Regions from separate parts of the Sporosarcina sp. AD_1 genome, predicted to be linked through region 1. Evidence: riboswitches for the same ligand, from Rfam matches in the RefSeq annotation. Region 1 holds a riboswitch; each other region holds the start of a gene.

Region 1 (8,053 bases):
ACATGTCCTTTTTAGATAGAATGGACGATGAAATCAAAAGAAAATGGAAGTTTGCCGAGGCAACGCCTATTCAAAATCAGATGATACCTGAAATGTTGGATGGGAAAGACATTGTTGCCGAGTCGCCGACAGGAACCGGAAAAACACTTGCCTATGTGTTGCCGATTCTACAGCAAGTGGACGGCTCGAAACAAAGAACGCAAGCCCTCATTATGGCGCCTTCACAGGAATTGGCTATCCAAATTGTGAATGTCATCCGAGAATGGGTGGAAGGTACCGATATGACGGTAACTCAATTGATTGGCGGCGCCAACATGCAGCGCCAAATTGAACGTTTGAAAAAGAAGCCAACGATTGTAGTCGGAACACCTGGCCGTCTCGTCGAACTAGTTAAAGCGAAACGACTGAAGATGAGCGACATTGAATACATTGTCTTGGATGAAGGGGACCAATTGCTCTCCAGAGATTATCGCGTGATCGTGAAAAACTTGATCGAAGCATCCAGCCCGAAACGCCAAGTCATTGTCGTCTCTGCGACCATTACGGACGAAATCGAAATAGTCGCCAAAAAATTGATGGACGATCCGATTCGTTTGCAAGTGTCGATTAAGGATATGCCACTCACAGGAAACGTCGTCCACTCCTTCATCAAAACAGACGCCCGTGACAAAACGGATTTGTTGCGCGGCCTTTCCCATGTGGAAGGAATCCATGCCCTGGCCTTCATGAACAATGTCGACCAGCTCCGCATGAAAGAAATCAAACTGCAATACAATGAAGCCCCGATTGCCGTATTGTACTCGGATATGCGCAAATTCGAACGGCAAGAAACATTGGAGGCCTTCCGAAAAGGAGACATCCACATCCTCATCGCCACGGACCTGGCGGCCAGAGGGTTGGACATCGACGGATTAACACATGTGATCCACGTCGACGTGCCGCATACGATTGAACAATACTTACACCGATCGGGCCGCACAGGCCGAGCCGGACAAGACGGCGAAGTCCTGACGTTGCTATCCTATCCAGAAGAGAAGGACTACCGAAAACTCACCAAGGAATTCAAGCCCGTCCAGAAAATCTGGTATCAAGGCAAGCTGATGGAAGGCAACGCAAAAACAAAAGCCCAGCCATCCAGCCAAAAAACAAACTCCGGGAAAGCACAAAGCAAGAAAAAACGAAAATAAGCAATAAACAGGAGGCCTGAGATGGTCTCCTTTTTTGATTGAAATGAAGGGGGGAGGGTTCGTTTAAGCTGACAGATTGCTTGTATATTTAGTTGAGTGCTCGAATAAGCAGGGGCAGTGCTTGCATATTTCCGAACCGCTCGATTAAGTGAGTTAACCGCTCGTATATTCTCCGTACCTCTCGATTCAGTCGTACAACCACTCGTATATTTCCCATACCGCTCGATTATTCAAAAGACCGCTCGTAAGTGGACCCGAACCTCTCGTATATCCTCGCCAACCGCTCGTATGTTTTCCTGCACCTCATGAGTAACCGGAGATACCGATCGTTACTTGATCCTCCATCTTGCTCATGTTAAACCTCTCAGCAATTTCCGAACCGCTCGATTAAGTGAGATAACCGCTCGTATATTCTCCGTACCTCTCGATTCAGTCGTGCAACCTCTCGTATATTTCCCATACCGCTCGATTATTCAAAAGACCGCTCGTAAGTGGACCCGAACCTCTCGTATGTTTTCCTGCACCTCACGAGTAACCGGATATACCGATCATAACTCGATCCTCCATCCTGCTTATGTTAACCTCTCGGCAATTTCCGAACGGCTCGATAAAGTGAGTTAACCGCTCGTATATTCTCCGTACCTCTCGATTCAGCCGTACAACCACTCGTATATTTCCCATACCGCTCGATTATTCAAAAGACCGCTCGTAAGTGGACCCGAACCTCTCGTATATCCTCGCCAACCGCTCGTATGCTTCCCCTAACCGCACGACTAACCGAGAATACAATCGAACTCCATGCACAAAATAAAAAAGACCGAACGAAGTCGGTCTTTTCCAATTACAATTGAGTTAGAATAATCGGTTCATCTTTTGTGACGATGATGGTATGTTCGATTTGGGCGACGAGTGATTTGTCTGGTGTGGCGAATGTCCAGCCGTCGCTTAATTCGACGATATGCTCTGCTTTTTCCGAGATGAAAGGTTCTACGGCGAGGACCATTCCTTCTTTCATCAAGGTTTTGTCCCATGCATCATAGTAGTTCAGAATATGCTGGGGCTCTTCGTGCAAGGATGTGCCGATTCCGTGGCCAGTCAAGTTTTTAATGACGGTGAGGCCGTGTTCTTTTGCTTCACGCTCGACAGCTTTTCCGATTTGATTTAGACGGGAGCCGGCTTTGACTTTTGTCATGGCGCGATCGAATGAAGTTTTGGCGACGTCGCATAGTTTTTGTTTTCTTTCATCCGGGGTGCCGACTACGAAGGAAATGCCGGTGTCAGCAAAGTAGCCGCCGTATGAGCCGGATACGTCGATGTTGACGAGGTCGCCGTCTTGGATCACTTTGGAGCCTGGAATGCCGTGCGCCACTTCATGGTTGACGCTGATGCATGTGTACCCAGGGAAATCGTATTGGTCGATTGGAGCTGAGACGGCCCCTTTTTCTTGGAACAGGCGTCCGCCAAGTTCGTCCAGTTCTTTTGTAGTAATGCCAGGGACAGCTGCTTCTTTCATGGCTTCCCGTATTTCAGCGACAATGCGCCCTATTTTTTTCAACGCTTCTATTTCTTCATTTGTTTTAACTATCATCGTTTCCAAGTCCTTTCTTCCGCCTTACTTTTCCATCCACTACTATATCATACGATTGGAGTTCGCAAAGCGATGATGCTTTTTTTATTGTATGCAAAGGGGGCTGTCTTATCTCAGCACCTTTACCCCTTGGTATACATTCCAAACGATGATAACGAGTGACAGGACGCCGTAAACAGCCATGAAGAGGAAAGGAACCAGGCTCCAGAAATCGAATTGGCCGGTCATTAAGCTGGTCATTCGATTCTCAAAGGAGACGAGAGAAAGAGACAGAATGACGAACCCTGCGATCAGGACGACAACAGGTGCCAAATGGGAAATCAATGAACGTTTGGCGTGTGTTTTCACTTCACGTTCGTTTGTAATAAAGTAGACGATGACAGGCAGTAGAAGTGGTGCGAAAAAAATACTGAAATAGCATAGAGCGGAAAGAATTTTATTATTGTCCATTGAAATACCTCCGTTAACAGAAGACTTAGATAATAAACGCTTCTTCTAATCATCTTGTTTATAAGTCATTTATCATATACAATGATATCGACAATTGAATTACAAGACCACAAGGGGGGCCGTTTGGCTGAGAGTGGACATTTTGTCCTGACCCTTCGAACCTGTAAGTTCATACTTGCGTAGGGATGTGGATGGAAACTGACATGATTTGATGTCTCGGTTCTATCCGGGATGTCTTTTTTTTGTCTTCCCGTATCCCTCCAAAACTAGGAGGAGGAGAAGTAGATTGGATCGTAAACGTCTACAATTATTGTTGGAAGTTGCAATACTTGGAGCACTTTCTTTTGTGCTCGACAATCTTACATTATTTAAGATGCCCCAAGGAGGTTCTGTGACTCTTTCCATGCTGCCGGTCATCATCATGGCGTATCGTTGGGGGATAGCTGGAGGAATGTTAACGGGTCTATTGACTGGCATTCTGCAAGCAGCTATAGGAGGGTATGTCATCCACCCAGTCCAAGCCTTTCTTGACTACTTTGGTGCTTATACTTTCGTCGGGCTTGCTGGGGTCACATTTGGGTGGCTCAATAAAAGCAGGAAGGCCGGAAATAAAGGCTCCATGGCTGCTGCAATCATTGTAGGAACCGTCCTGGGAGGTCTTCTTCGATATATGGCACATGTGATCGGTGGAGTCGTATTCTTTTCCGAATACGCCGGTGATCAGCCTGTCTGGATATATTCACTTGTATATAATGGTTGGTACATGATCCCATCCATTATCATCTGTGCCACGGCTGCTGTATTATTGTTCACAACTGCACCGCGCCTCATACAACGCACATAGAAAAAATGCCGCTCTTCTACAAAGGAAGAGTGGCATTTTTATTCCCTTTTCATCTCTCTGACAAACAGGAAGCTTGCTGCCAGCACGGCCGTCAAGAAAATGGCGGCTGCTGAAACGAACAATTCCTCCGTCCCATTTTTTACAGCAATTCCGATGAAACTCCAAATGAAGATCAGATTACATACATAATCTCTGTGGTGGTACATAAAATGTAACGCGCCAGCTGTTGCCACCGTCATGTAAATAACCGTCCAGAGGGGGTCGCTTAAACCCCAGCCGCTCCATTCATGAAGCATTAGCAAATAGCTAAGATTGGTAATCCATCCGAATGAAGCCCAGGCAAGGAACGCGGCAATCGGTACGCGGCCGGTTATTGTGTTCTCTCGTTTCGGGTACGTGAAGTAGAGGAGCAATAACAGGGCCACCAACATGCTTTTGGCAAGAAGCGCCCAGCTAAACAGTTCGAAATGCCATAACAAGATCCAAGCGATTTGAGAAGCGCATGCGGAAGTGAAAAGTACAGTTCTTCTTACTCTCAGACGTTTATCGGAAGTCCCTTTGAAGATCCAGTAAAAGAGCAGCCCGTAAATGACGCCCCATATGATGAAGACATAGTTAGCCGGAATAAAAAGAACGGGGATCCGATTGGTAATTTCAGTTGTTGTACTGCCATTGATGGAGACGAAGTTCCCGATAATAGTCAATAGGATGAGTGCAAGCAGGGAAAGCGCCATAATAAGTGATTTTGCCATACGTAATCCTCCTATCCCTAAGTATACAGAGGAATGAGCAGAAGTGCTCGTGAAAGTATGAAAATTCCTTAACAAATCGTTTATTTCGATTCCCGAATATTCATGGTATAATAAAACCGGAATTGTTGAAAAAATAACTAAATGATTTGGGGGAAATGACGTTGACTAAATTAGCATATTCTCAAGTATGGGATTTAGATGTGTTTTTCAAGGGGGGCAGTGAATCGGAAGAACTTCGCTCGCATTTGGACGAAGCATCGAATAAAATAAGTGTACTGGAAAAAAGCATTGAGGCTTTCCAGACACCGACTTCAAAAGAAGATGCCGGTCGGGTTCTGCAACTGCTTGAAGAGGTAAAAGACACCACATTGCATTTGAGACAAGCGGGAGCTGTTATCGGATGTTTCCTCGCAGCTGACACGACAGACAAGAAAGCGCTTGTCCTGCAGGCAGAAACTATGTCGTTAAGCGCACGTTTTGCTACGGCTGATCTTGGGCTGCAACAAAAGTTAGCTCAGACGGAAACTGACGTATGGGAGCAATTGCTGCAGACGGACCAATTGAAAGACTTCACATTCATCCTCAGTGAATGGAGAGAAGAAGTGAAGATGAAGCTGTCTCAAGAAGAGGAAAGCCTGATTACAGCTTTGAGCGTGGACGGCTACCACGGATGGGGTCAGTTTTACAATCAATTAATCGGTGATATTAAGGTTAAGCTGAAGGTGGATGGTGAAGAGAAGATCCTTTCAGTTGGACAAGCAAACAATTTAAGCTCTCATGAGGAGCGTGCTGTCCGGAAGACTTCATTTGAAGCTTTAGAGGATATTTGGACAGAAAAAGAGGACTTCTTTGCTACGACGTTGAATCATTTAGCAGGCTTCCGCCTTGCCACCTATAAAAAACGTGGATGGGATTCTGTCTTGATGGAACCATTGATGCGTAACCGCATGAGCCAGGATACACTTGATGCAATGTGGGGCGCCATCAGTGCGAATAAAGGTCCGTTCGTAGATTATTTAAACCGGAAAGCTGAATTGCTTGGAACCGACAAAATGGACTGGTTCGACTTAGATGCGCCTGTCACTTCTTCTACAAAGAAAATGGAGTACCAGGAAGGCGCGGAATTTATTCTAAAGCATTTTGGCGCATTTGGTCCTGAGCTGGAAGCTTTTGCGCGCAAAGCATTTGAAGATAGCTGGATTGAAGCAGAGGATCGTCCGAATAAACGTCCTGGCGGTTTCTGTACAGGTATGCCGATTTCTGAACAATCCCGGATTTTCATGACGTACAGCGGGTCCATGTCGAATGTAGCGACACTGGCCCACGAGCTTGGGCATGCATTCCATTCGTACGCACTTCGACCGGTCCATCCACTGAACCGCCAATATGCGATGGGCGTGGCCGAAACGGCTTCTACGTTCGCCGAGATGATTGTAGCCGATGCATCGGTGAAGGCTGCAGAAAATACAGAAGAAAAGATCGCATTGCTCGAGGATAAAATCCAGCGCAGTGTCGCATTTTTCATGAATATCCATGCTCGTTTCCTATTTGAAACAAGATTTTATGAGGAGCGCAAGAATGGTGTTGTACCGGCTTCCAGATTGAACCAATTGATGTCAGAAGCACAGGAGGAAGCATATGGCGGTGCACTAAGCACGACGCATCCTCATTTCTGGGCATCTAAGCTTCATTTCTATATTACAGGAACGCCGTTCTATAACTTCCCTTATACATTCGGCTATCTGTTCTCGTTGAGCATTTATGCGAAGGCGCTGGCAGAGGGGGAAGGATTTGAACAGAAGTATATTGCATTATTGCGTGACACAGCAGTCATGTCTGTTGAGGATCTTGCTATGAAACACCTTGGCGAGGATATTACAAAGCAGGAATTCTGGGCGAAGGGCGTAGCGCTGTGCGTGAATGATGTGGAGGAGTTTTTAAATCTAACTGCCAAGGAAAGGTGAATGGTCATTGATACTGCTTGAAGGGCAAACATGTTATTTACGGATATTAACGGAAGAGGATGCGAGTATTTTTACCGAATTGCTCATTGCAAACAAAGAATACTGGACAGTGTTCGAACCGCGTCATGATAAGAGTTATTACTCGGTATCTGTTCAGCGTGACAAGATTCGGGAATCTCTCTATCAGATGAGAGATCGTCGGGAATACAATTTCGGTATATTCGACTCGGATACGAGCCGGCTTATCGGTCATATATCCCTTTATAGTATTAAAAGATTGCCTTTTTCAAGCGGTTTTGTAGGATACTCGATTGATGAAAGGGAGACGGGAAGGGGATTAGCCACGGAAGCGGTCAAAATCGTGACAAAGTTCGCCTTTGAAACGGTTTCCCTTCATCGGGTCGAAGCATTCGTTTCTCCCCGAAACTTCGGGTCGGTCAGAGTGTTGGAAAATGCGGGATATACAAGAGAAGGTTTATTGCGCAAGCTGCTGTTCATTAATGGTGTTTGGGAAGACCATTACATGTACGCTATGCTGGAAGACGAGTATTGAAAGGGTAAGGCCGCATTGCGGAAAATCCTTTCGAAAATGAAAAGTCGATTCCTGTAAAAAAGGAATCGACTTTTTCATTTCCCGGGAAATATCGTGTCATTGTTTGGCGGCAGCTTCATAGCCGTCTACGATCATATCAAGCAGACCTGTGTCAGGATGGGCGACAAGGCCGTGAATAGGCACACTCTTATCCATTAGTGGGTGATTGCGAACGACGTCTACGCTTCGTTTTACACTTTCAGTTACATCGCTAAAGCCGCGAAGCCATTCTTTCATGTTAATACCGGAATATTTCAATGTGGAGAACAGGCTTTCATCAACACCGCGATTGACCATTTTAGAGACAATGGAGTCTGTATCGATCGAGCTCATGCCGCAATCATGGTGACCAATGATATATACTTCATCCGCACCCAATTCGTAGACGGCAACCAGAATACTTCTCATGATGCCCCCGAATGGATGAGTGACGACAGCGCCGGCACTTTTAATTATCTTCGCATCACCGTTTTTCAAGTTCATCGCTTTAGGGAGTAATTCCGTCAATCTGGTATCCATGCATGTCAGGATCACAATTCGTTTGTCAGGAAACTTTGTAGTCTCATATTGCTCATACTGCTTCTCGTTTACAAACTCTCTGTTAAACTCTAGAATTTCAGATAAAATGGTCATAATACAGCCTCCGTTCTTCGGAAAAATAAGTTTTTTATAAAAT
Region 2 (8,053 bases), on a different contig from region 1:
CGAATGGCAAATGCCTGAAGTAAACCTCAAACACCGCTTTCCTTTCATGTATGCCGTCTGCCCAATAGGACTCGGTCATATTGATCTGATAAAGATCGGTATGTAAAGCTAAACTGTCATCTGCATATTGCGAACTCATGCAATTCCCTTCTTCCACAATCACTATTTGGATTTAGTATACACCATTTACCCGAAAATCGAACGGAATTAACATAAATTGTGGCAGATGCGGAATTCAAGGAAAGAGTTCAGCAAGGTGCATCGTCTAAAATGGGTTTTTCTACTATTCTATGGTACAGTAGCAATCGTAAATAAGATTGACCGAAGGAGGGAGACGGATGGCGCCCCATCAACCCCCAGCACTGCAATTTCAAAACGTCCATTACACGGTAGATGAAACCGCTATTTTACATCATATTACCGGCTCCTTTCCAAAGGCGAAAATTACCGCATTGGTCGGTCCGTCGGGAGCCGGCAAAACGACTTTATTGAAGCTTTGCAACGGCCTTCTATCCCCGTCGTCCGGTTCCATTTTTGTCGATGACAAACCGATCGAAGACATTGCTCCTCCCCTCTTGCGGAGACATGTCGGAATGGTGTTGCAAAATTCACCTATGCTTAAAGGCACCGTATATGATAATCTTGCACTCCCGCATCGTTTGAAAGGCAAGGAATTAAACAAGGAGGATGCAGCCGCTCTCCTTGAACAAACAGGACTTCAACGTTCATTTCTAGAGGCTGATGCCCTCAATTTATCTGGCGGCCAGCGGCAAAAGGTGTCAATCGCTAGAACTTTGGCAAACGAGTCGGCCGTTCTATTGCTGGACGAGATTACATCTGCACTGGACCGAACTTCGGTGCATGAAATCGAAGCATTGATTCAGGAGCTCAATAAAACAAAAGGCATCTCCGTCATCTGGATTACCCATAATTTAGAACAAGCCATTCGAGTAAGTGATTACTTATGGGTCATGATGGACGGGCAAGTTGTGGAAAAAGGCGATCCGTCCATATTAGAGTCGCCTGCCAATGAACGAATTGCCAAATTTGTGAGGGGGGAACAGGTATGAGTTATTCAACATTGGCGCTAACGCTCATCTTTGTGCTCATTCCCCTTCTATTATCCAAGTCTCTTGGATTAGGGCTTGAAAAGGATACGATTATCGCGACGGTCCGTTCCATCGTCCAGCTTCTCGCTGTTGGTTTCGTTTTAAAATTTGTCTTTGATTCGGAAAGTTTCCTGTTCATTTTCCTAATGGTCGCTCTGATGATCGCGGCTGCCACGCAAAACGCCCGCAAGAAAGGAACTGGGATCCGCGGCGTGACGTGGAAGCTAATTTTAACTTTTTCTACAATTGAACTGTTGACGCAAGGCATCCTTCTCGGTTTTCAGATTGTCCCGGCAACCGCCCAATACATCATTTCGTTAAGCGGCATGGTCGTAGGCAACTCCATGGTGCTATCCATCCTCTTTCTGAACCGCTTCTCCTCCGAGGTCGAAGCAAACCGAGATATTGGCGAATTGATCCTTTCACTTGGAGGGACACCAAAGCAGGCGATCCACCGGCAGCTCATCACGTCAATCAAAGCTAGTATGATTCCAACAATTGAAAGCCAGAAAACGATCGGACTGGTTCAGCTTCCGGGCATGATGAGCGGACAAATCATTGCAGGGGCAGATCCAATCCAGGCCGTGCAATTCCAGCTTCTTGTCCTTTTCCTTCTATTATCAACAGCAGCGGTAACGAGTGTCCTTCTCGGTTTCCTTTCCTACCCAACGCTGTTCAATGAACGCATGCAACAGATTTCTTGGAAATAAATTCGCCGGACTTCCCACCTGGCATAGAAAACCCCTGTCAGCAAACCTTCTGACAGGGGCTTTGTACTTTATTAATAATGAAGACTTTCCATCCGCTTGCACTTGCGGCAAATCCGATGGGTTTGTTCCTTTTGATAATCGTGCTCGCATTGCAGCTGGATTTCACGCAATTGCTGCTCCAGCTGAAAAAGCCGACTTTTCCCTTTCGTAATCTCCATCAGGAGAGCTTCCGCAGATGTCATCTCCTTCCCTCCCATCGTGTTAGCTATAGATGGTGCCCCCGGCCTCTTGGAATTCTTTCGCTTTTTCTTCAAGACCTTTTTTGATGGCCAGTTTTTCTTCCAACGTATTTTCATCTGCAAATTTTCGAATATCATGGGAAATACGCATGCTGCAGAATTTCGGTCCGCACATGGAACAGAAATGGGCAATCTTTGCACCTTCCGCCGGCAAGGTTTCATCATGGTATTCCATAGCACGCTCGGGATCGAGACTTAAATTGAATTGATCACGCCAGCGGAACTCAAATCGAGCTTTGGACAACGCATCATCACGCTTTTGGGCGTTTGGATGGCCTTTTGCCAAGTCAGCGGCATGGGCAGCAATTTTATATGCAATGACCCCTTCGCGGACGTCGTCTTTATTTGGCAATCCAAGATGCTCCTTCGGTGTTACGTAGCATAGCATCGCTGTTCCGAACCAACCGATCATGGCAGCTCCAATCGCCGACGTAATATGGTCATACGCAGGAGCAATGTCGGTCGTCAATGGTCCTAATGTATAGAAAGGGGCCTCCTGGCAGATTTCCATTTGCTTGTCGACGTTTTCTTTAATTAAATGCATCGGGACATGTCCCGGCCCTTCAATGATGACTTGCACATCATGTTTCCACGCTATCTTCGTCAATTCACCCAATGTCGTAAGTTCCGCAAATTGCGCTTCGTCGTTAGCATCTGCGATGGATCCCGGACGCAAGCCATCCCCAAGAGAAAATGACACATCGTACGCCTTCATGATTTCACAAATCTCTTCAAAATGTGTATACAGGAAGCTTTCCTGATGATGCAGCAGGCACCACTGGGCCATGATGGATCCACCACGGGAAACAATCCCCGTCACACGGTTTACAGTCAGTGGGATATAGCGCAAGAGGACCCCCGCATGGATGGTAAAATAATCAACCCCTTGTTCCGCCTGTTCAATGAGTGTATCGCGGAACACATCCCATGATAAATCTTCCACTTTCCCATTCACTTTTTCCAACGCCTGATAGATCGGAACAGTTCCGACCGGCACAGGGGAATTGCGAATGATCCATTCACGTGTCGTGTGGATATTCTTGCCCGTCGACAGATCCATAATCGTATCCGCCCCCCAGCGCGTCGCCCACGTCATCTTTTCCACTTCCTCCCCGATGGACGAGGAGACGGCCGAGTTGCCGATGTTGGCATTGATCTTCACATGGAAATTGCGTCCGATAATCATCGGTTCCGCTTCCGAATGATTGATATTTGACGGGATGACCGCTCTGCCGCGCGCCACTTCACTTCGGACAAACTCCGGATCCATGCCCTCCCGGATTGCGATGAATTCCATTTCAGGTGTGATGATTCCTTGCCGTGCGTAATGCATCTGCGTCACAATTTTCCCGGGCTTTGCGCGAAGCGGCTTGCGCTTCAATAAAGGAAACATCTCGTCACTTTTTTCCTTGCCAGCCTGGTAGCCATTATCTTCTGGCTTCACTTCCCGCCCTTCATACTCCTCCACGTCACCGCGCTCCAAAATCCATTGTTTCCGAATTTCCGGAAGTCCTTTGCGAATATCCACCTCATAGCCAGTCTCCGTATACTTTCCGCTCGTATCATATACACGGAATGGCTCATTCGGAAATTCACCCTCTTCTGTAATGGTGGGAGATAATTCAATCTCCCGCATTGGAACTTGAATGTCCTTTCTACCGCCTTCCACATACACCTTTTTGCTAGAAGGAAAGCAGGAATGGATGTGAATCGGTGTTTCTTCTTTCATGTTACTCATCTTGTCATCGTCCCCTCATCATTATTTGCGGGTGAACCAATGACTCTATCCAAAAGGGAGTGCTGCTTAGACGCAAAAAGACCAGATCTGTCATAAAACAGACCTGGTCTCCAAAACATACGCATATGCATGCCACTTATCGTTATAGAAACTTCCCCACGCTGGTATGAGCCAGATCAGGTCCAAAGAGTTAGGAGAGCAATCCATATCTCCCTCTCAGTCCGGTTATGCCGGACACCCCTAGTTTGCATCTATTAAATTGGTCGTACACTCATAGTCTAACCGAGTATCAGGAAATGTCAACCTAATCCGACGTTAGTAGTTTACTCAAATAAAAAACTTTATCCAAAAAGCTTTAATCCGACCGCGCCTCCTATAATCAATATCAAGAACAGCATCCGCTTCCAGCCTGCGGGTTCATTGAAAAACAAGATTCCGACCGTCACAGCGCCAGCTGCTCCAAGCCCTGTCCAGACTGCATATGCGGTCCCCATCGGAATCTCACGCATCGCAAGGGAAAGGAAGAAAAAGCCGGCTGAAAATACCGCAGCCAACAGGATAAGGCGAGGGAACGTTTTCTTATGGAGGTATAAATTAATGCAATAAACGCCAAAAATTTCACCGAAGCTTGCAATGACTAAGTAGAGCCATGCCATTACCCCTCTCCCCCTTCTGATTCTTGCGGTTTCTCATCCGTTGTCGTCATCTTGATGCCGATGACACCTATCATAATCATTACAATGAATAGTACTTTCATGAAAGAGAAATCGGCATGAAATAGTACAAAATCTAGTAAGACAATCGCTGCCGCTCCGGAGCCTGTAAACACGGCATATACCGTTCCGCTCGGCAATTTCTCGCAAGCTTTTATTATGAAATAGAAACTGAACAGAATGGCAACAACTGTGCCCGTCCATTCCAGCAGTGAATCTGAATACCGGAGGCCGACCACCCAGAATATCTCAACAATTGCTGCGAAAACAACATATAACCATGCCACTGGAATTACCTCCTGTCCTCCCGGCCCATTCACCAGTCAATGAACTGCTATGTAGAGCCTGCTAATCAATCAATAGTATAGCAAAAATACCAGCTTGCAAATGCGACTCTTTCATGCTATCGTTAGATAAACTATTTTTAAACAATTCCATATTTTTATTCTTATCAAGAGAGACGGAGGGATTTGGCCCGAAGAAGTCTCAGCAACCAGCCCGATTTTGGTATGGTGCTAATTCCAAGTGGCGTTCGCGTCATGAAGATGAGAAGATTGATTTCAACATTCGATTGTTGAGGGCCCTCTTCTTGTAGGGTCCTTTTTTATTTTTTCTGACAAGGGAGATGCAACGATGAAAAAACGATGTTTAGATACGAAATTTGTCCAGCTGGGAAATCAAAGTGATCCGAGAACGGGTGCCGTCAACCCACCTATCTATCTGTCCACCGCTTATAAGCATGACGGGCTCGGTCAATCAACAGGTTATGACTATACCCGTACAAAAAATCCGACACGCACCATTTTGGAGGAAGGCATTGCAGAATTGGAAGGTGGAGATCAAGGCTATGCTTGCAGTTCTGGCATGGCAGCAATTCAACTCGTCCTCTCCTTGTTCCGTTCAGGCGATGAATTAATTGCACCGGAAGATCTGTATGGCGGCACCTACCGACTGTTCGACCAATATGAAGATCTTTATGGCATCCGGACACTTTACTCTTCCTTTGAAACCGTGGAAGAAGTTGAACAATTAATTACCGACAAGACCAAAGCGCTTTTTCTTGAGACACCAACAAATCCGCTCATGCAACAAATTGATGTTGCCTCTTTTGCAGATTTAGCAAAGAGACATGGACTCTATCTCATCGTCGACAATACATTCCTAACACCTTATTATCAAAGGCCAATTGAAGATGGAGCAGACATCGTCATCCACAGTGCAACGAAATATATCGGCGGACATAATGATGTACTTGCAGGCCTCGTTGTTGCCAAGGGAGAATCATTATGCGAACAGCTCGAAAAAAATCATAATGCCATCGGTGCGACATTGTCCCCGTTTGATTCTTGGCTTGTTGTCCGTGGGTTAAAGACGCTTCACGTACGGATGCGCGCACATGATTCGAATGCTAAGGAGATTGTCGCCTATTTAGAAAAAGAGCAGCTGATTGATAGCGTCTTGTACGCAGGGCAAGGCGGTATGGTTTCCTTCCGTCTTCAAAAGAGCGAATGGATCGGCCCCTTCCTAGAAAATCTAAAGCTGATTACGTTTGCTGAAAGTCTTGGCGGAGTCGAAAGTTTCATTACATATCCGACGACACAAACTCATATGGATATCCCGCTCGAGGAGCGCCTTCGCCGTGGGATTGACGACCGACTTCTGCGGTTTTCAGTTGGCCTGGAGGATGCAGAAGATTTAATTGAAGATGTTCAGCAAGCGTTGAAAGCCGCCAGCAGAACGACCGAGCAAGTGTCCTCCTTGTCGTAAAGATCTGCCGGAGTTACATGAAAATACTTATTAATAATAGAAATCACGCGAAGAAAGAGGGATGGAAATGACGATAAAAACAAGTACGGAAATACATGAGGCTCTACAGCTCCTGAAATCGAAAGAGTGGATTGATCTTACCCATACGTTCGGCCCGGATTCTCCACACTTTTTCATGTTCGACGACGCCAAATTTGAGACGCTTTTTAACCATGATGATGGTTTTCTAGCTCAACAATTCACGTTTCCAGGGCAATATGGGACGCATATCGATGCACCTATTCACTTTGTCCGCGATACCCGCTATCTAGAAGAACTGCAGTTAAAAGAGTTAGTTCTGCCACTTGTCGTCATCGATAAATCAAAAGAAGCAGCGGAAGATAACGACTTTACACTGGGTGTTCAACATATCCTTGATTTTGAGGAGATTCATGGACCGATCGAAGAAGGAACGTTTGTGGCGCTTCGCACAGATTGGAGTAAACGATGGCCGGATGCAGAAGCCTTCAATAACAAGGACAGCGAGGGCAACAACCGGATCCCAGGTTGGGGACTTGACGCCCTACAATTCCTCTTCGAGCAGCGTCGTGTGAAAGCAGTCGGCCATGAAACGTATGATACTGACTCCGCCGTAGATTTCCGTGCGAAAGGAAAATTAGAAGGCGAGTATTATGTACTCGATCAAGATACGTACCAGATTGAATTGATGACGAACTTGGACAAGTGCCCTGCCAAAGGAGCTGTCATCTTCAATATTGTTCCGAAACCAGAAAAGGCATCCGGCTTCCCGGTTCGGTCTTTTGCAATACTGCCTTAACCAAGTGAATAATAGTTAGAAATTCCGGCAAAGGGAACAGCTTCCCTTTGCTTTTTTTGTTCCTTTCTATCAATCTCTCTCCTTTCGTATCAGTCTTAGACAAAAGAAAAATTGAATATTTTGTAGAATATCTCCTCAATAAACCCTTCTACTTTTATCATAACTTGTCGAATCCGGTGCCATCCTGTCTAATAAACTGATTTTTCTTAATTTTATATTGACACTCTCTTCTTTAGTCATTAGTATCATAGATAATTGTCAGGACAATCTCCTATACGGGCGGCTCTGGCCGTATAAGGAAGTGTCATCACATTGAAATGGAGTGACCCTATGAGCAATCAACCTGTACTGGATGTCAGTAATCTGAAGACATATTTTTATTTGGAAAAGGATGTTGTTGCAAAAGCGGTGGATGATATTTCTTTTTCCGTCTATCCCGGTGAAACAGTCGCAATCGTCGGGGAGTCTGGCAGTGGAAAGAGCATTACAGCCCTCTCCATCATGCAGTTGATTAACAAGCCGGGCCAGATCGTCGACGGTGCGATCCGGTTGAATGAACGCAATCTGGCCACGATGAAATCGAAACAGATGACATCCGTCCGCGGCAATCATATCGGCATGATCTTCCAAGAACCAATGACCGCACTGAATCCCGTTTTCACGATTGGGAGCCAAATGACGGAAACGCTTCGCAAGCATAAGAAACTCTCGAAAAAGCAAGCACATGAAAAAGCAATTGAATTATTGCGTATCGTCGGTATCCCAAGACCCGAACAAATCATCCATGAATTTCCCCACCAATTATCGGGCGGCATGCGCCAGCGTGTCATGATCGCGATGGCCATATCTTGCGAACCGGAGCTGCTGATTGCCGATGAACCGACAACTGCCCTGGATGTA
Region 3 (8,053 bases), on a different contig from region 1:
TTCCGTATCCTTTCGATGGCCGCCCTTTACTACAATCGCTTGCGTTCCTATCTCAAGCAGTTTATGCGCCGCCCGTTCCATATCGGAAAGAGTATGAATCGGCATACCGGTCAATGTCTCCGCTTCCGGGATATTTGGCGTCAGCACGGCGGCATTTGGAAGTAAATACTCCTTAAGTGCGTCGATAGCTGATTGTTGCAGCAGGGAGGCGCCTCCTTTCGCAATCATCACAGGGTCGATCACAAGTGGAAAGGCAGGATAGCTGCACAACGTCTCGGCAACTGCCTTAATTATTTCGGCAGAGAACAACATCCCTGTTTTTGCGGCACCTACCGTAAAATCAGAAAGGACAGCATCAAGTTGAGCGGTCACAATGTCGCATTCTATTGGCTGAACTGCATGGACACCAAGTGTATTTTGGGCAGTAACTGCGGTCAATACGGACGTTCCGAATGTACCGAGCTCTTGGAATGTCTTTACATCTGCTTGAATCCCAGCACCGCCGCCACTATCGGAACCGGCAATTGTCAATGAAACAGGTATCATCTTCGTACCCCCTCCAGCTGGATTTGTGAGGAATCAATCAAAGATCCGTCCAATGAATGGAGAGCGTTCAACAAATGGATCGAAAAATCCCCTGGACCTTCCGCCCTGGCTGCGGCCCATTCGCCTGCCTTTTTATAAAAGGCGAGAGCTGAAGCTACGGCATTCTTCGCATCGGCAGGTGCTGATGCCAAAAATGCAGCACATACCGCGCTTAGCAGACAGCCCGCCCCTGTAATTCGTGTCATAAGTGGATGGCCGCCGGTAATTCGCATAATTGTTTCGCCATCGGTCACAACATCCACCTCACCAGTTACTGCCACAAGGCAGCGATGCTGTTGAGCCAATTTCTGTGCAACGGCGGCAATGTCAGCTGAACCTGATCCGGCATCCACTCCTTTTGCAGTCCATTCGACATTTGCCAGAGCGGCAATCTCGCCGGCGTTTCCTCGAATCAACATAACATCAAGAGTCTGCAACAATCTCTCAACTGCTCGTTTGCGAAACGGCGTAGCACCGGCACCGACGGGATCGACAATGACTGGTTTTCCATGTTTATTCGCGCTTTTGCCTGCCTCGATCATGGCCTCCAACTTACTCGCATCGAGCGTTCCAATGTTCAATAAAGTACAAGAGGAGAGGGCGGCAATATCAGCCGCTTCCTCGAAAGCATCCGCCATGATGGGCGAAGCGCCGAGTGCAAGCAAACCATTTGCTTGGAAATTAGCGACTACGATGTTCGTCATACAATGGATGAGTGGATTGTCCGCGCGCAGTTTATAAACGAAATTCACTTCACGGCTCATCTGAGAATCACATCTTCTTCTGCAGTAGCCCACTGTTCTTTTGTCCAAGCCATCTCCCAAAATTGCCATTCATAATGGCTGCTTTTAATAAAATGGGCTTTCACTTCTTCACGCCTTGCCGGAGACAGCGACTCCGTCAGTTGATTCAAGCGCGTGATTTGTTCAGTTGTGGCCGCTTCAAACCATTCCGAGCTATAGGTAGCAATCCATTTGTCATAGATTGGATGATTGGGCTTGGCGTCTTTCAAACGCTCTCCAATTTCATAATAAAGCCAGTAACAAGGAAGCAAAGCAGAAAGTGTCGCAGCGAGATCCCCTTCCATTGCAGCTCTGTATAAATGCGAAGTATACGCATACGCCGCAGGAGCCGGCTTGAATTCCGCCAAATCTCGTTCTGTCACACCGAGCAGGTCGAAAAATCCTTCATGCAATGAGATTTCCGCTCCGCAAGTCTCCTCCGCATGCTGTGCGAAACGTTTAACAGTCGGAAGGTCTTGAGCCTGTACGGCCGCCAGCGCATGCACTTTCGCGAAATGCGTTAAGTAATAGGAATCCTGCAATACGTAATAGCGAAACACGTCTTCCGGCAATGTTCCTTCAGCAAGACTTCGAACGAAAGGGTGTTCAAAGCTCGCTTCCCAAATGGCGTCACATTCTTTCCGTACCTCTTCACAAAATGTCATCTCCAACCACTCCTTTGTCTTGTTGGAAAACCAAAAAAGCCGCCTTCATTCAACACAACGTTGAAGAAAGCGGCTCGCAAATCAGGCGGAATATCCCCTAGGAAGACGTGCGAATCCACTTCCCTCCGCTGGTATGATCCAGATCAGGTTCAAAGGGTCCATGTATTCATACACGTCTCAGTCTTTCACAAAGACTCCCCTAGTGGTCTATCCTTTTTAGTTTTCACCATCACTATAACACAGTTTCCAAGTTTATCAAGCAGGGAAGAGGAACCAGTTATGTAGCGCTCGGTTTTCCCGTATCCGAACTAACACAGAGAAATACAACGTCCGCATCGCTCCGGTTATACCAGTAATGCGATTCCTGAGCACTGTAAAATAACGACTCTCCTTTAGTCAGCTCATGCTGGTTTCCCGCAACTTCGACTGAGAGAATGCCATCCAGTACATATACAAATTCCTGTCCAGAGTGGATAATCGGCTGCCCGCCATCTTCGCCAGGTTCGAGCGTCACACGCATCGGCATGAAATCCAGCGAATCCAATCCAGGCGCCAAGTTTTGATAATGGATGCCAGACGTGGCAATCCGGTCAATCATCAAGGATCCGCCGGGCTGTTCAGGCGCCTCCTCGTCAAAAAAATGGCCGGGACTGACATGGAGGACCATCGCAATTTTCTTTAACGATTCAAGTGTAGCTGACGATTTACCCCGTTCCAGCTGGGATAGGAAACTGATCGAGAAGCCGGTTGCATCCGCGATTTCCTTCAGCGTCAGCTCTCTTTGTTTCCTGATGGATCTGATCTTTAGACCCAGTTCCTTTGACATCCAAGTCGCATCCTTTTTTCAGAAATTAATTTCAAATAAAAATTCGATATTGACAGACTACTATTTGTTGATTAACATTATAACAAAATTGAAGTGACACTTCAATTTACAGTAACTTAGGGGGTAAGTGTATGGAGAAAAGGGATATGAGAAGGGTATTAATTGCAAGTTTAGTTGGAAGCTCCATCGAATGGTTCGATTATTTCCTTTACGGTACCGTGGCGGCTCTTGTCTTTAATACGATGTTTTTCGTTTCGGAAGATCCGTCGATCGGTTTAATACTAGCGTATGCCTCATTTGCATTGTCGTTTTTCATTCGTCCGCTTGGGGGAGTCATTTTTAGTCATATCGGGGATAAAATCGGACGCAAGAAAACGCTTGTTTTGACTTTAAGCCTCATGGGGATTGCGACATTTGGAATGGGGCTGCTGCCTACCTATTACGCGATCGGCATTTGGGCACCGATTCTATTGATCACCTTGCGGCTTATTCAAGGGCTGGGCATCGGGGGCGAGTGGGGAGGCGCCATGTTGCTCGCTGTTGAATATGCACCGAAGGAGAAGCGCGGTTTCTTTGGTTCCGTTCCGCAAATGGGCGTCACAATTGGAATGGTACTTGGAACGTTCGCTTTGTCTATAATGACTTTGCTTCCGGAAGAAGCCTTCATGAGCTGGGGATGGCGTGTGCCGTTCCTATTAAGTTCCTTGCTCGTCTTGTTTGGTCTTTGGATCCGCAAAGGCATTGAGGAAACGCCTTCATTCCGGGAAGTGAAAGCAAAGGGATCCATTCCAAAGGTGCCGGTTGTCGATACATTTAAATACCATTGGCGTGAAGTTCTAATAGCCATCGGAGCAAAAGTTGTCGAGACGGCGCCGTTTTATATTTTCGGGACATTCGTCGTTTCTTACGCAACGCAGCATGTAGGGCATTCGAACAATGAAGTGCTTATGGCTGTCATGGTCGCAACGATTATTACAACGATCTTGATTCCAATTATGGGACGCCTATCTGATAAGGTTGGCAGAAAACCGCTATATGTGTACGGAACGATTGCGATGGGACTCTATGCGTTTCCGTATTTCTGGATGCTGCATCAAGGTTCGAACCTGATGATGTTCATTGCGACAATCGTTGGACTTGGCATCATCTGGTCGCCGATTACGGCTGTACTCGGAACGATGTTTTCGGAAATCTTTTCAGCTGAAGTCAGATATACGGGCATTTCACTTGGGTATCAAATTGGAGCAGCATTAGCAGGGGGGACAGCGCCTTTGATTGCTACAGCATTGCTACTGAAGTTCAATAATTCGTATGTCCCGGTTGCTTTATATATCATTTTTACGGCCGGCCTATCACTGCTTGCCATTTGGGCGGTTCGTGACCGGAGAGACCAGCACTTAGACGACATAACAGCAGTTCCTGCGGAAAAGACAACGATTGGCAATAAAGAGTTCAGCTAAGAAAAAGAAAGAGGGATCATATGATTACAATGAATGAAGCGCAAATAATGGAAATGTACGGCATGAAAGACGCCGTGCGAGATGTAGCAGATGTGCTCCATTCACTTGCGGCCGGAAAGGTGGAAAACCCGCCACGGACAGTCATTGAGTTCCCCGGGCAAGATGCTTCCATTCTTTATATGCCTTGTGCAGATTTGGCCGAAGGCATCGCGACAAATAAAACTGTGTCCATTTTCCCGGGAAATCCCAAAACGAATGGCATGCCAACGACCCAAGGGGTAATTTTAGTCACGAATGCCACGGATGGCCGGCATCTCGCTCTCTTGAATGCTTCCTATTTAACGAGGTTGCGGACCGGTGCTATGAGCGCGCTGGCCACAGAACGTTTGGCAAAAACGAATGCTACTGTCCTCTGTGCAATCGGAACCGGGGGAATGGCGTATGAGCAAGTTCTAGGAGTGCTTGCAGTTCGTCCCATCAAGGAAATCCTGCTCGTCAATCCGACGGAATCAAAAGCAATGGCATTTGCAGAACGGCTACGAACGGAAGGCAGAGTAGGAGAAGACGTTCAAATTGAAGTGGTGAAAGACGTCGATTCTGCTGTTCGACGTGCGGATATTATTAACTGTGCAACCCGGTCAGCGACACCGGTATTCAGCGGGGAAGCCATACAGCCCGGAACCCATGTGAACGGAGTGGGCTCCTATTTGCCTCATATGCGGGAAGTCGATCAAACCTTTATTTTTAACTGCTCTAAAATCGTAGTGGATGATTTGCATGGCGTGAAAGAAGAGGCGGGCGAACTGATTCACGCCGCCGAGCAGACAGACTGGTCATTCGACAATGTGCATGGAGAACTCGTCAACCTTGTCACAGGGCAAATCAAAGGACGCGATCACGAGGAGGAAATCACTTTCTTCAAATGTGTGGGTGCAGCCTATTTTGACCTTGCTGTTGCGAAAGGGGTTTACCGGAAAGCGGAAAAGGAAGACCATGGCGCAAGAGTGGATATATAATATAGAAGAAAAACGGCCTTGTGAGGGCCGTTTTTCTATTTGTCGATTGATATGAAGAGAAGACGTTCTCTTCTTTTATTAAAAGACAGCTTCTTCAAACCCTTTTGCTGCAATCGTTCCGTTCTCAATCTTCTCTACAAAATGGCAAGCGGCTTGATGTCCGGCTTTCATATCACTATGAGTAATCAGTTCTGGCACATCCGTCTTGCATTTCGCTTGTGCAAAAGGACATCGGGTATGGAATCGGCATCCAGAAGGCGGATCAATTGGTGAAGGCACATCCCCAGTTAGTACGATATGCTTTTTTTCGCGAGTTGGATCCGGCACAGGGATGGCAGATAGCAATGCCTTTGTATAGGGATGTTTTGGGCTTTCGAAAATTGAATATTTATCTCCGATTTCTACGATTTTCCCAAGGTACATGACGATAACACGGTCTGAAATATGCCGGACAACGCCTAAGTCATGGGAAATAAATAAATAGGTCAACTGGAATTCCTCTTGTAACTCCTCCAATAGGTTCAGCACCTGTGCTTGGATGGAAACATCCAGAGCGGAGACGGCTTCGTCACAAATAATCAGTTTTGGATCGACTGATAAGGCACGGGCTATTCCGATCCGTTGTCGCTGGCCGCCTGAGAATTCGTGTGGATAACGGTCAGCCTGGTATTCATTTAACCCGACAGTCTCCAGCAGTTCAATAATTCGCTTCCGTCTGTCTTTGGCGGGCAGCACTTTCTGGATCGTCATCGCTTCATCCAATACATCCGCTACTGTTTGCCGTGGATTGATGGATGCGTACGGATCTTGGAAGATGATTTGCAAGTCTTTTCGATGCTTGCGCATACTACGCTTGGATAAAGTCGTCAGCTCCTCCCCGTTGAATACGACAGACCCTTCTGTCGGCTCCTCAAGCCTGAGAATAGCCCGCCCTGTGGTCGATTTACCGCAGCCTGATTCGCCAACGATGCTGACTGTTTCTCCTTCGTAAATGGTGAAGCTGATATCATCGACCGCTTTCACATAATTGACAGTCCGGCCCATCATACCGCCTTTAATCGGAAAATACTGTTTCAGTCCTTCGACCTTCAGCAATTCTTTTTTCGCCATAGACCATCACCTCCGATTCGCCTTCCCATTTTTCAGAATAAATCCAGCAACGGACATCATTGCCTTGCGTATCTTTCATTAATTCTGGCATTTCTCTCTTGCACAGCTCGGTCGCAGCCGGACATCTTGGTGCAAAGCGGCACCCGGCCGGCATATCTTTCGGATTCGGCACATTGCCTCGGATCGGTTCCAATTTCTTCAGCTCAACGTCGTGACGGGGCAGTGAATTCAGTAGACCGATCGTATAGGGGTGCTTCGGTTTTTGAAACAATGTCAGAACATCCGAATACTCAACGACCTGTCCAGCGTACATAACGGCCACAAAATCGCATGTTTCCGCAACGACCCCTAAATCATGTGTAATCATAATGACTGACATACCCAGGCGCTTCTGCAATCCCCGAATAAGACCGAGAATCTGAGCTTGAATCGTAACATCCAATGCAGTTGTCGGTTCATCGGCTATCAATATTTCCGGGTTACAGGCAAGGGCCATAGCGATCATGACCCGTTGCCGCATACCGCCTGACAGTTCATGCGGATACTGCTTGACTCGTTTATCAGGAGAAGGAATTCCGACAAGCTTTAACAATTCGACCGAACGGAGAAGCGCCGCTTTTTTTGACAAGTTCTGATGCTTCATGATGGATTCGCTAATTTGCTGGCCTACCGTAAAAACAGGATTCAGAGACGTCATCGGCTCCTGAAATATCATAGAAATAGCATTTCCACGCAAATCACGCATCTTCTTGTCTGAATAGGATAGAATGTTTTCCCCTTTAAATAGAACCTTACCGCTCTTAATTTCCCCATTACTTGCCAACAGTTTTAGAATGGATAATGCGGTAATACTCTTCCCGGAACCTGATTCTCCTACAATCCCGAGGGTTCCTCCGGCTGGAAGTGTAAAATTGACACCATCGACCGCTTTCACTTCTCCTTCATCTGTATGGAAAGATGTGCGGAGATCCTGCACTTCCAATAATGTCTCTGTCAAGATGACCACCCCACTTTTGCTTAAATTAATTCAGATCAATCCGTTTGTTCAACAGTCGATACGAAATGTCGACTAGGAGATTGACGAATACGAATAGGAATGAAATAACTAGGACGGTCCCTTGTACAATCGGAAAGTCCCTTGTCCGAATCGCATCAATCGTCAAACGTCCCATTCCGTTAATCGCAAAGATCGACTCCGTCAATACCGCTCCGCCAAGAAAACCGCCGAACTCCAGTCCGACGACTGTTATGACAGGAATTAAAGCGTTCTTAAGCGCATGGCGATAAATAACGATTCGCTCGCTCATTCCTTTTGCACGGGCTGTTCGTATATAATCCTGACCGATCACTTCAAGCATGGACGATCTTGTCATCCTAGCAATAATTGCAGCTCCTCCCGTGCCAAGAGTGACGACTGGCAAAATAATCTGACGCCAATCATCTCCCCATCCGGACGCCCGCATTTTCATGAATTCCGGCATCCAGTCGGGACCGATGGCAAACCATTGGATAAGCATGAGGCCGAACCAGAAATTAGGCATGGAAAGCCCGAATAATGCTATCAGCATGATTGTGATGTCAGACCATGTATAATGGCGCACCGCAGAGA
Region 4 (8,053 bases), on a different contig from region 1:
TGACGAAATGTTTGAATATCATTTCAACCGCATAAGGAAGGAAAGCGTTAAGAACGACGACGTAAAACTCATAAAGCAAGCTGTGGATCAAAATCGAGCGCCTGACTTGATGGTTCAGACGAATAATGAAGAAACGTTAGAAAGTCAATACTACGCCCTAATGAAGCAAGCAGAAAGGATGTACCTTCAAATTAGAGCAAACAGGCGTAATGAATAACAGGATCCGTGATTGATGAAAGAGCATGGGTCGTCTGAAAATATGTTATCAGGGATGATGTGATGAATCGAATTGATACGACCAGTAACGTAGTTGTTACGGTTGAAATCTCTGGAAGAAAGCAACTAACAGGTACTGTTATTGAAGTAGGGAAAGACCTAGTCGTCCTATGTAACGGGATGGACTTTTTATATATTCCATTAGCTCATATTCAAAATAGTAGAATAGATAATAGTGGGGACAATGTGATTGAGGTGCCAACTGATCCCAAACATGTAGTAGTCCCAGAAGATGGGGAAGATTTTACTTTGCTGAATGTGTTACAACAGTCTTTAGATAAAGGTATTGAAATCTATGTGACAGGCAGGCATTCGCTTTTTGGATATATAACAGAAATCTTAGATGATTATTTTGTTTTTTGGTCACCTATTCACCAAAACATTTATGTTAAGTTCAGCCACCTAAAATGGCTAATTCCATATCCTCCAACCCATAAGTTTTATGGGATTGTAGACGAAACGAGCTTGCTGCAAGTGAAAAAAAATAATAACTCTAGAACTTTTAAAGAAAAAGTTCAGGAATTGAAAAATAGTGTTGTTATGATTAATGGCGGTGAGAGTAAAAAACAAATAGGAAAACTTAACGATGTTTCGGATCACTTTGTCGAAATACAAACAGCAAAAATGCAATCTGAATATCTGAACATGGAACATATAAGAACAATTCATCGAGCTTATTAACTGTCTTAATAACAATATATGTAACCGATAGTGTACCGTTTAGATATCTGACCTTGTCGAATTAAATAATCGATACTTAAGCATGGTATCCTGGATCGAAGGTGAAGTCGCCGCTCTTCAATCCAGGATATCTTTTTTTTTACATATAAACAACCGATGACCAGATTGAAAAATGTCTTTTTCTGTTGGACATACATCTCGTTCCTGTATGGTTTCATCGAATATACATAAAACGAAACGGACCGACAAATGGAGAGATTCTATTGTTCAAGAAGGGAAATCTACAGAGATGAGCTTTCAAATAGTAATCACCGGTTGGGTGTTTCTAATGACAATGCTGGTAATATTTTGGCGACCCAAAGACCTGAATGAAGCATGGCCAGCTACGGTTGGTGCCGTCATCATCTTATCGACTGGGATAGTATCCTATATAGATATACTTGATATTTTCAGCAAAATAGGTGGAGCTTCTATTACAATTATAGCTACTATCGTGATGGCAGTAACGCTCGAAAGTTTTGGATTTTTTCACTGGGCAGCAGCAAAGCTTGCAAAACTATCGAAGGGATCAGGGTATCGATTATATTGGTATATCCAATTGCTTTGTTTTTTGATGACTTTATTATTTAACAATGATGGCAGCATTCTAATTACGACACCGATTTTAATATTACTGTTACGAAATCTAAGACTGAAACTCCATCAACAGGTGCCCTATCTATTAAGCGGCGCACTTATTGCCACAGCGTCAAGTGCTCCCATCGGGGTCAGTAATATAGTTAATTTAATTGCGCTAAATATTGTTGAGATGTCGTTATGGCAGCATACCGCATTAATGTTTGTACCTGCGACGGCAGGATTGTTATTTATGTCTTGTTTCATGTTTATTGTCGTTAAGAAAAAAATTCCGACTGAATTACCTAAAGGGTTTTTAGATATTGAAGAATCCTTTTTCACAAAAAAGTTTCACCCATTGAAGGCAAAAACACCGATTGAAACAGCTCGAAAACGGACGAAGTTCATGTTAAAGATATTGCTGTTTGTACTCGTAATAAGAAGTCTGCTTTTCATCGCATCTTATGTACAAATTCCAATTGAGATCGTTGCTGTTTTTGGTTCCACTGTACTTTTGTTATGGAGATGGTTTTATCTCCGCATTAGTCCAAGCGATATCCTGAAAAAGACACCATGGCATATCTTAATTTTTGCTTTTTCAATGTATGTGATCATTTATGGTATGCATAATGTCGGACTGACATCCATGCTCGTCAATTTTTGTAGACCGATTGTCGAACAGGGTTTATTTCAAGCAAGCATCGTTATGGGTGTTTTAGTATCTTTCCTATCGAATTTATTTAACAACCACCCGGCCCTGATGATAGGGACCATTACATTAACCGAGATGGGATTAGATCCCATAACTTTAAAAACTATTTATCTGGCAAATATCATTGGAAGTGATATGGGATCCTTGCTATTGCCAATTGGAACGCTTGCCTCATTAATTTGGATGCATCTTCTACGTAAAAGTAAAATAAAAATTACGTGGAGAGATTATTTAAGCGTCTCCGTAATTGTCATACCACTTACAACGGTCATAACTTTGACTTTGTTATTTCTATGGGTACAGCTGGTATTTCTGTAATTGGGATGCACGGATCCATGGAGCGGATTCAGTATAGTTCTCATACTGTGTAGTTACTACTATATAAATATCCAAACACGAGTAAGAGCTACATTAATGAATTAGGAGAGTACAAATTAGTTTCTGGCGGCTAAAGGGAATACGAATAGGTTTCTGTAAAGACAGACAGTAAAACTAGCTAAGACAAATCGTATATAAAATATGTCGGGTGATTCCTGGCATATCATTCCTCTGCAGTTCATACAGTAACATGTACTGTGGAGGAAGGGGATCGTGCATGCAATATTATTATGGAAATCAAATGCCTTTGCGTTTGCTGGACGAGGCGGAGTTCTGGAAACACCAGGAGGCGGAGCACACCGAAGTTATTCGGGAGGCACTGGATGGACTGGAGCCGGAATATGTGCAAGCCCTAAAAGAGTGGGAACAAGCGTTGACGGAAACTCATCAGCAAGTCGTGAGTTACGTGGAAACGGTCAATCGGATGGGGTATACATTTGAGGAACTCCAAGAGCAAGTAACAGAACTGATAAAATACTGCCTGGACGAGAGCTTAAAGTTTATTGACCTATGCCGAGAAATTGAAGTAAACAGCGCCGCAGCGAAGGATAACCCGTTCGCAAAGACACTCCTCAATCACATTATTCGAGAATCCGAATATTTTGTCGGAATCGCCAGGATTATTTTATATGGAAATCCGTCGGCTTAAAAAGTGTTCTAGAATAGTATTAAGAGAATAATGTTTAACGCACCTGCAAACGTGGAATAGATAATAGGTGGTTTACATGAAGGCAGGTGATAGATATGTCAAAACAATGGAATTTTATCTTTGAAAACAAACTAATTACAGTATATGCCAAAGATAAAGAGCATGCAGAAGAAAAAGCGCGTGCGATATATGAGGATTTACAAAAGAATGCAAGTTAAGAAGCACCGGCCGGGAGGATGGCTGGTGTTTTTTAATTTTATTGGGCGGGGTACCGGGCTGACGCCAGATAATCCGGCTTAACGCTAATAAATCAAAACGAACGCCAATAATTCCAGCTGAACGCCAATAACTCCGTCTGAACGCCAATAAATCAAAATGAACGCCAATATCTCCGTCTGAACGCCAGAAAATCAAAATGAACGCCAATAACTCCGGCTGAACGCCAATAAATCAAAATGAACGCCAATAACTCCAGATGAACGCCAATAAATCAAAATGAACGCCAATAACTCCAGCTGAACGCCAGAAAATCAAAATGAACGCCAATAACTCCAGCTGAACGCCAATAAATCAAAATGAACGCCAATAACTCCGTCTGAACGCCAGAAAATCAAAATGAACGCCAGATAATCCGGCTGAACGCCAGAAAATCAAAATGAACGCCAGATAACCCGGCTGAACGCCAGAAAATCAAAATGAACGCCAGTAAACTAAAACAAATCCTAAGACCCTTCCTATCTATCAAGCCCAACTGCCGGCGTCCAGTCTCACCTCTCTAAATATCAACAACTAGCCGACCCAAATTGTCATTTTCCAGGCGCTCTCCATTAATTCAACAACGAGCACCTCAACAATCCGCCCTGTTTACAATCACTCCCCCATGTACTATACTGATGGCAATCATAAAATTGAACTACATACCGTTTCTGCACTAGGGGTGCCGTTTTTGGCTGAGATGTGAGCGTGGCTCCGATCCCTTATGACCCGATCAGGATAATGCCTGCGTGGGGAAGTGTAGTGACTTTCCCTTTGTTTGCAAATGGACAAGTGGCTACATCTCCTCGGATGTAGTCTCTTTTTTTATGAAAAATTCAGAGGGGGTTTTGACCATGCTATGTGGTACGAGTCCAATTGTCGGATTCCGGTTTTCGCTGTATCCGATGGCAGATGATTTTGTTTCGATTATTAAGGGGGCGCTGGAGGAGACGGATACGTCGGCTGTTTGGATGCATACGGATGATGTGTCCACGGTGATCCGCGGGAAGCAGGCGCATGTTTTCAATGTGGCGAAGGCACTGACACTGCTCGCGGCAAAGAGTGGAAAGCACGTTGCCCTATCCGGCACGTTTTCTGCAGGCTGTCCGGGCGATAGTGCGGGAGATGCCTATTTAGAGGTTGACGATGAATTATTGAATACGGATGACACGAAACAGTATGTGTCCTCCCAGTTTGCTTTGTATCCGATGAATAATCCTTCTTATATGGATATAATTTATCGCGAAGTGGACCGTGCGAAGGAGCAGGGTGTCTTTAATGAGTCGATGCATTACGCAAGCGGCATCCATGGCGATATTCATGAGGTGTTCGCGTTCTATGAAGAAGCCTTTACAAATGCGCGATCTGACCAGCATCGCCATCTTGTCATGACGGTGTCCATGAGCATCAACAGTCCTTCCCATGAAGGAGGACGCTAATATGCTTGCGAAGTGGAAGCTGAAAGAAGTCGTTTTGATGGCTTTGTTTTCTGTCGTGTTTGGTATCGTCTATTTATTGTTTTTGCATGTCGGTAATATTTGGTCTGGCTTTATCGGGCCGATTGCGTATGAATGGATTTTCGGTATTTGGTTCATCGTGTCGATCATTTGTATGTATATTATCCGGAAACCTGGAGCCGCTGTCATTTCGGAAACCATTGCAGCTGCAATCGAGGTGCTCCTTGGGAATGCAGTCGGGCCGCGTTTAATTTTATCCGGACTCATTCAAGGGCTAGGGGCGGAAGCTGCTTTTGCGGCAACTGGCTATAAACGTTTTACGCTGCCTGTTCTTATGTTGGCGGGGGTTGGTTCCTCCATTTTCAGTTTCGCTTATGGCTATCTGCTCGGCGGGTTTTCAGTATTCCAACCGGGTTATATTCTTTTAATGCTCGGTATCCGAATTGCGAGTGGGGCGCTCATTGCCGGTGTCGGCGGGAAGTTTGTCGTGGATGGTTTGCTGGCGACTGGGTCGCTTCGGGGCTATCCGATTGCACGGGCTGTGAAGGGTGACGCGCGTGCATGATGTCATTGCGTTTCAATCGGTCTCTTTTCGGTATCCGGATGAAACGGCGTGGTTAGTCGAAGACCTTTCGTTTTCCATTCAGGCAGGGGAGCGGGTTGTCCTCACGGGACCGAGCGGTTGCGGTAAATCAACGATCCTCTATGTAATCAACCGGCTGTATCCGGAAAACTGCGATGGGAAATTGAAAGGCCGTGTCTTGATATTCGGAAAGGACGCCCATGAATATGTCCCGGGCGAGGTAAATCGCCGAATTGCGACGGTCTTCCAAGACCCTGACTCCCAATTTTGCATGCGCACAGTCGAAGAGGAGCTGGCGTTCACTCTCGAAAACTTGCGGACGCCGCGATCTGAAATGGATGGGAAAATAGAAGACGTTTTGCGATTAACCGGGCTGACTGATTTTCGTCATGCGGTTATCCAGCAATTATCAGGCGGGGAAAAGCAACAGATTGCGCTCGCTTGTGCTTTGATCATGGAACCTGAAATCCTGTTGCTCGATGAACCACTCTCTCATTTGGATCCGATCTCTGCCCAGTCCTTTGTCTGTTTGCTTGACCGATTGCAGCAGGAACGCGGATTTACTGTTGTGGCAATTGAGCATCGCTTGGATTTATGGGAACGATTTTTTAATCGGGAAATCGTGCTGCAAGGACAGCAGCAACTAAGCGAAATAAAAAAGCGTACACCTTCTATTCGAAAGGAATGTGCTTTGCGGGTAGAGAAACTGTGCACGTCTACCTTTCTCCAGCAAGCTTCTTTTACACTTCAAAAGGGAGAAATAGCTGTACTGGCAGGTGCTAATGGGAGCGGGAAGTCAACGATGCTGAAAGCGCTCGCCGGTTTGATTCCAGCGAAAGGGACGGTCGCTCCGAAGGCATTAGGATATGTTCCACAATCTCCGGAGTTTCTTTTCATTACTACAACAGTGGAAGAGGAGATCGCTTACGGAGGAGGAGAGAGGTCACGTGAAATAATGGAGGCGATGCAACTGGAGCAGGTTGCCGGTTCCCACCCGTTCGCTGTGAGCCACGGGCAGAAACGGCGTGTTGCCATTGCGGCTATGCTTAGCGACGGGCGGGATGTCATTTTAATGGACGAACCTACCTCCGGCCAAGATGCCGTTTCGTTGCAGGAGCTGTCACGCTTGATTGACGAAAGAGCCAAGGAAGGCACGGCGTTTCTCATTGTCACTCATGATATGAAGTTTGCTTATGCGATTGCGGACCGTATTCTGTTAATGAGAGATGGGAGATTGACAGGTGCGTTTCATGCAGAAGATGTTTGGAGAAAACCGGAATTGCTGAAAGACCACCGTTTGATGGCTCCGAAGGGAGTGGCAGAATATGAAGCAAGCTTTGCATAAGATGAATCCTTCTGTGAAATTCCTTGTCATCACTGTTTGCATGCTGACATTGGCGTTTTTCTTTAATCCGTGGACTCCGTTGATTTGCTGGGGCGGGGTCATCCTGTTGCAGCTTTGCTTCAGTTCGATCGATTGGAAGAAATGGCTGTTGTTCATGATTCCCTTTTTAATCATGTCATTTGGATACTTTTGGACAACGATTGTTTTTGCAGAGGACCGGACTGGCGATGTCGTCTGGTCGGTGTTTCAGTACGACATCACGAGAACACAGCTGGACCATGCGTTATCGCTTAGCTTCCGGGTGTTGGCATTTGCCGGTTTATCCCTGCTTTTTGCATTCACAACGGATCCAACAAAGTTCATTTTAAGTCTCATGCAGCAATTAAAGCTGTCTCCTAAAATCGCTTATAGTATATTAGTCGGCTATCAATTCCTACCTGTTATGAAAGACGAATTCGTCTATATTCAACAGGCTCATCGGTTGCGTGGAGCTGTCCGAGATAAGAATGCTATAGTCCGCCTTTGGAATTTGAGACGCATCCTGTTGCCAATGCTGGCGGGCGCCGTCCGGAAAGCGGAGCGTTCGGCGTTTGCGATGGAAGCGAGAGGTTTTACGGGAGAGAAGCGTCTGGCGTTTTATAGAGTCGTCCAGGTTGGCAAAAATGATGTTGTCATGAGTGCGCTCTTCCTTTTCATTCTAGCTGCAGGATGTGCAGTAGGATTAAGGTAAATCCCTATCATATTACGCACTCAGCGTGCAGATAAAGTGTTGATTACTTTGTCTGCACGCTTTTTGTGCTGCATTCCCTTTTAGGGGGAAACCCCTATACTTTGATTTTTCCGGCTACTCTACAATGTACATAGATAAAGTAACAACCATGAAACAAGGAGGCGTTCACATGAAGACTTCATACAGAGTCGTCATCGTAGGTGGAGGATCCGCAGGGATTTCGGTTGCTGCCCGGTTACTGCGTCAATCGCAAGCATTGATGGGCGAAGTGGCAATCATCGATCCGGCAGAGAAACATTATTATCAACCGCTTTGGACATTGGTCGGCGGAGGCGCAGCGAAGAAAGAGGATTCGGAGAGGTCAATGGGAAG

What was found. A riboswitch is a leader RNA that binds a small molecule or an ion and turns the genes downstream of it on or off. The one in region 1 is predicted to bind thiamine pyrophosphate.
Region 2: it holds a riboswitch for thiamine pyrophosphate, as region 1 does, so the genes downstream of both, thiC (phosphomethylpyrimidine synthase ThiC) here and thiT (energy-coupled thiamine transporter ThiT) in region 1, are expected to answer to the same signal.
Region 3: it holds a riboswitch for thiamine pyrophosphate, as region 1 does, so the genes downstream of both, tenA (thiaminase II) here and thiT (energy-coupled thiamine transporter ThiT) in region 1, are expected to answer to the same signal.
Region 4: it holds a riboswitch for thiamine pyrophosphate, as region 1 does, so the genes downstream of both, ACSW3C_RS17575 (YkoF family thiamine/hydroxymethylpyrimidine-binding protein) here and thiT (energy-coupled thiamine transporter ThiT) in region 1, are expected to answer to the same signal.

What each region holds. Positions count from the first base shown of each region.
Region 1 is NZ_JBPVIR010000014.1:8,617-16,669, forward strand. Features, by position in the region: gene ACSW3C_RS19115 (DEAD/DEAH box helicase) at 3-1,187, shown strand; gene map (type I methionyl aminopeptidase) at 2,029-2,775, opposite strand; gene ACSW3C_RS19125 (magnetosome magnetite crystal formation protein family) at 2,884-3,225, opposite strand; TPP riboswitch at 3,328-3,428, shown strand; gene thiT (energy-coupled thiamine transporter ThiT) at 3,512-4,069, shown strand; gene ACSW3C_RS19135 (tryptophan-rich sensory protein) at 4,108-4,821, opposite strand; gene ACSW3C_RS19140 (M3 family oligoendopeptidase) at 4,983-6,785, shown strand; gene ACSW3C_RS19145 (GNAT family N-acetyltransferase) at 6,793-7,338, shown strand; gene ACSW3C_RS19150 (beta-class carbonic anhydrase) at 7,435-8,010, opposite strand.
Region 2 is NZ_JBPVIR010000006.1:331,087-339,139, reverse strand. Features, by position in the region: gene ACSW3C_RS14085 (nicotinate phosphoribosyltransferase) at 1-139, opposite strand, end outside; partial or broken gene ACSW3C_RS14080 (ABC transporter ATP-binding protein) at 447-1,070, shown strand; gene ACSW3C_RS14075 (ABC transporter permease) at 1,067-1,819, shown strand; gene ACSW3C_RS14070 (hypothetical protein) at 1,891-2,061, opposite strand; gene thiC (phosphomethylpyrimidine synthase ThiC) at 2,081-3,856, opposite strand; TPP riboswitch at 3,993-4,108, opposite strand; gene ACSW3C_RS14060 (DMT family transporter) at 4,198-4,512, opposite strand; gene ACSW3C_RS14055 (DMT family transporter) at 4,512-4,856, opposite strand; SAM riboswitch class I at 5,015-5,121, shown strand; gene ACSW3C_RS14050 (methionine biosynthesis PLP-dependent protein) at 5,203-6,336, shown strand; gene ACSW3C_RS14045 (cyclase family protein) at 6,404-7,153, shown strand; gene ACSW3C_RS14040 (ABC transporter ATP-binding protein) at 7,484-8,053, shown strand, end outside.
Region 3 is NZ_JBPVIR010000005.1:309,228-317,280, reverse strand. Features, by position in the region: gene thiD (bifunctional hydroxymethylpyrimidine kinase/phosphomethylpyrimidine kinase) at 1-546, opposite strand, end outside; gene thiM (hydroxyethylthiazole kinase) at 543-1,418, opposite strand; gene tenA (thiaminase II) at 1,346-2,032, opposite strand; TPP riboswitch at 2,136-2,243, opposite strand; gene ACSW3C_RS12100 (helix-turn-helix domain-containing protein) at 2,310-2,858, opposite strand; gene ACSW3C_RS12095 (MFS transporter) at 2,990-4,318, shown strand; gene ACSW3C_RS12090 (ornithine cyclodeaminase family protein) at 4,339-5,334, shown strand; gene ACSW3C_RS12085 (ABC transporter ATP-binding protein) at 5,413-6,444, opposite strand; gene ACSW3C_RS12080 (ABC transporter ATP-binding protein) at 6,389-7,441, opposite strand; gene ACSW3C_RS12075 (ABC transporter permease) at 7,467-8,053, opposite strand, start outside.
Region 4 is NZ_JBPVIR010000010.1:48,436-56,488, reverse strand. Features, by position in the region: gene ACSW3C_RS17605 (hypothetical protein) at 1-217, shown strand, start outside; gene ACSW3C_RS17600 (hypothetical protein) at 280-957, shown strand; gene ACSW3C_RS17595 (arsenic transporter) at 1,247-2,602, shown strand; gene ACSW3C_RS17590 (DUF2935 domain-containing protein) at 2,880-3,311, shown strand; gene ACSW3C_RS17585 (hypothetical protein) at 3,447-3,737, opposite strand; gene ACSW3C_RS17580 (hypothetical protein) at 3,922-4,062, opposite strand; TPP riboswitch at 4,235-4,339, shown strand; gene ACSW3C_RS17575 (YkoF family thiamine/hydroxymethylpyrimidine-binding protein) at 4,421-5,005, shown strand; gene ACSW3C_RS17570 (ECF transporter S component) at 5,007-5,588, shown strand; gene ACSW3C_RS17565 (ABC transporter ATP-binding protein) at 5,581-6,951, shown strand; gene ACSW3C_RS17560 (energy-coupling factor transporter transmembrane component T family protein) at 6,932-7,681, shown strand; gene ACSW3C_RS17555 (NAD(P)/FAD-dependent oxidoreductase) at 7,851-8,053, shown strand, end outside.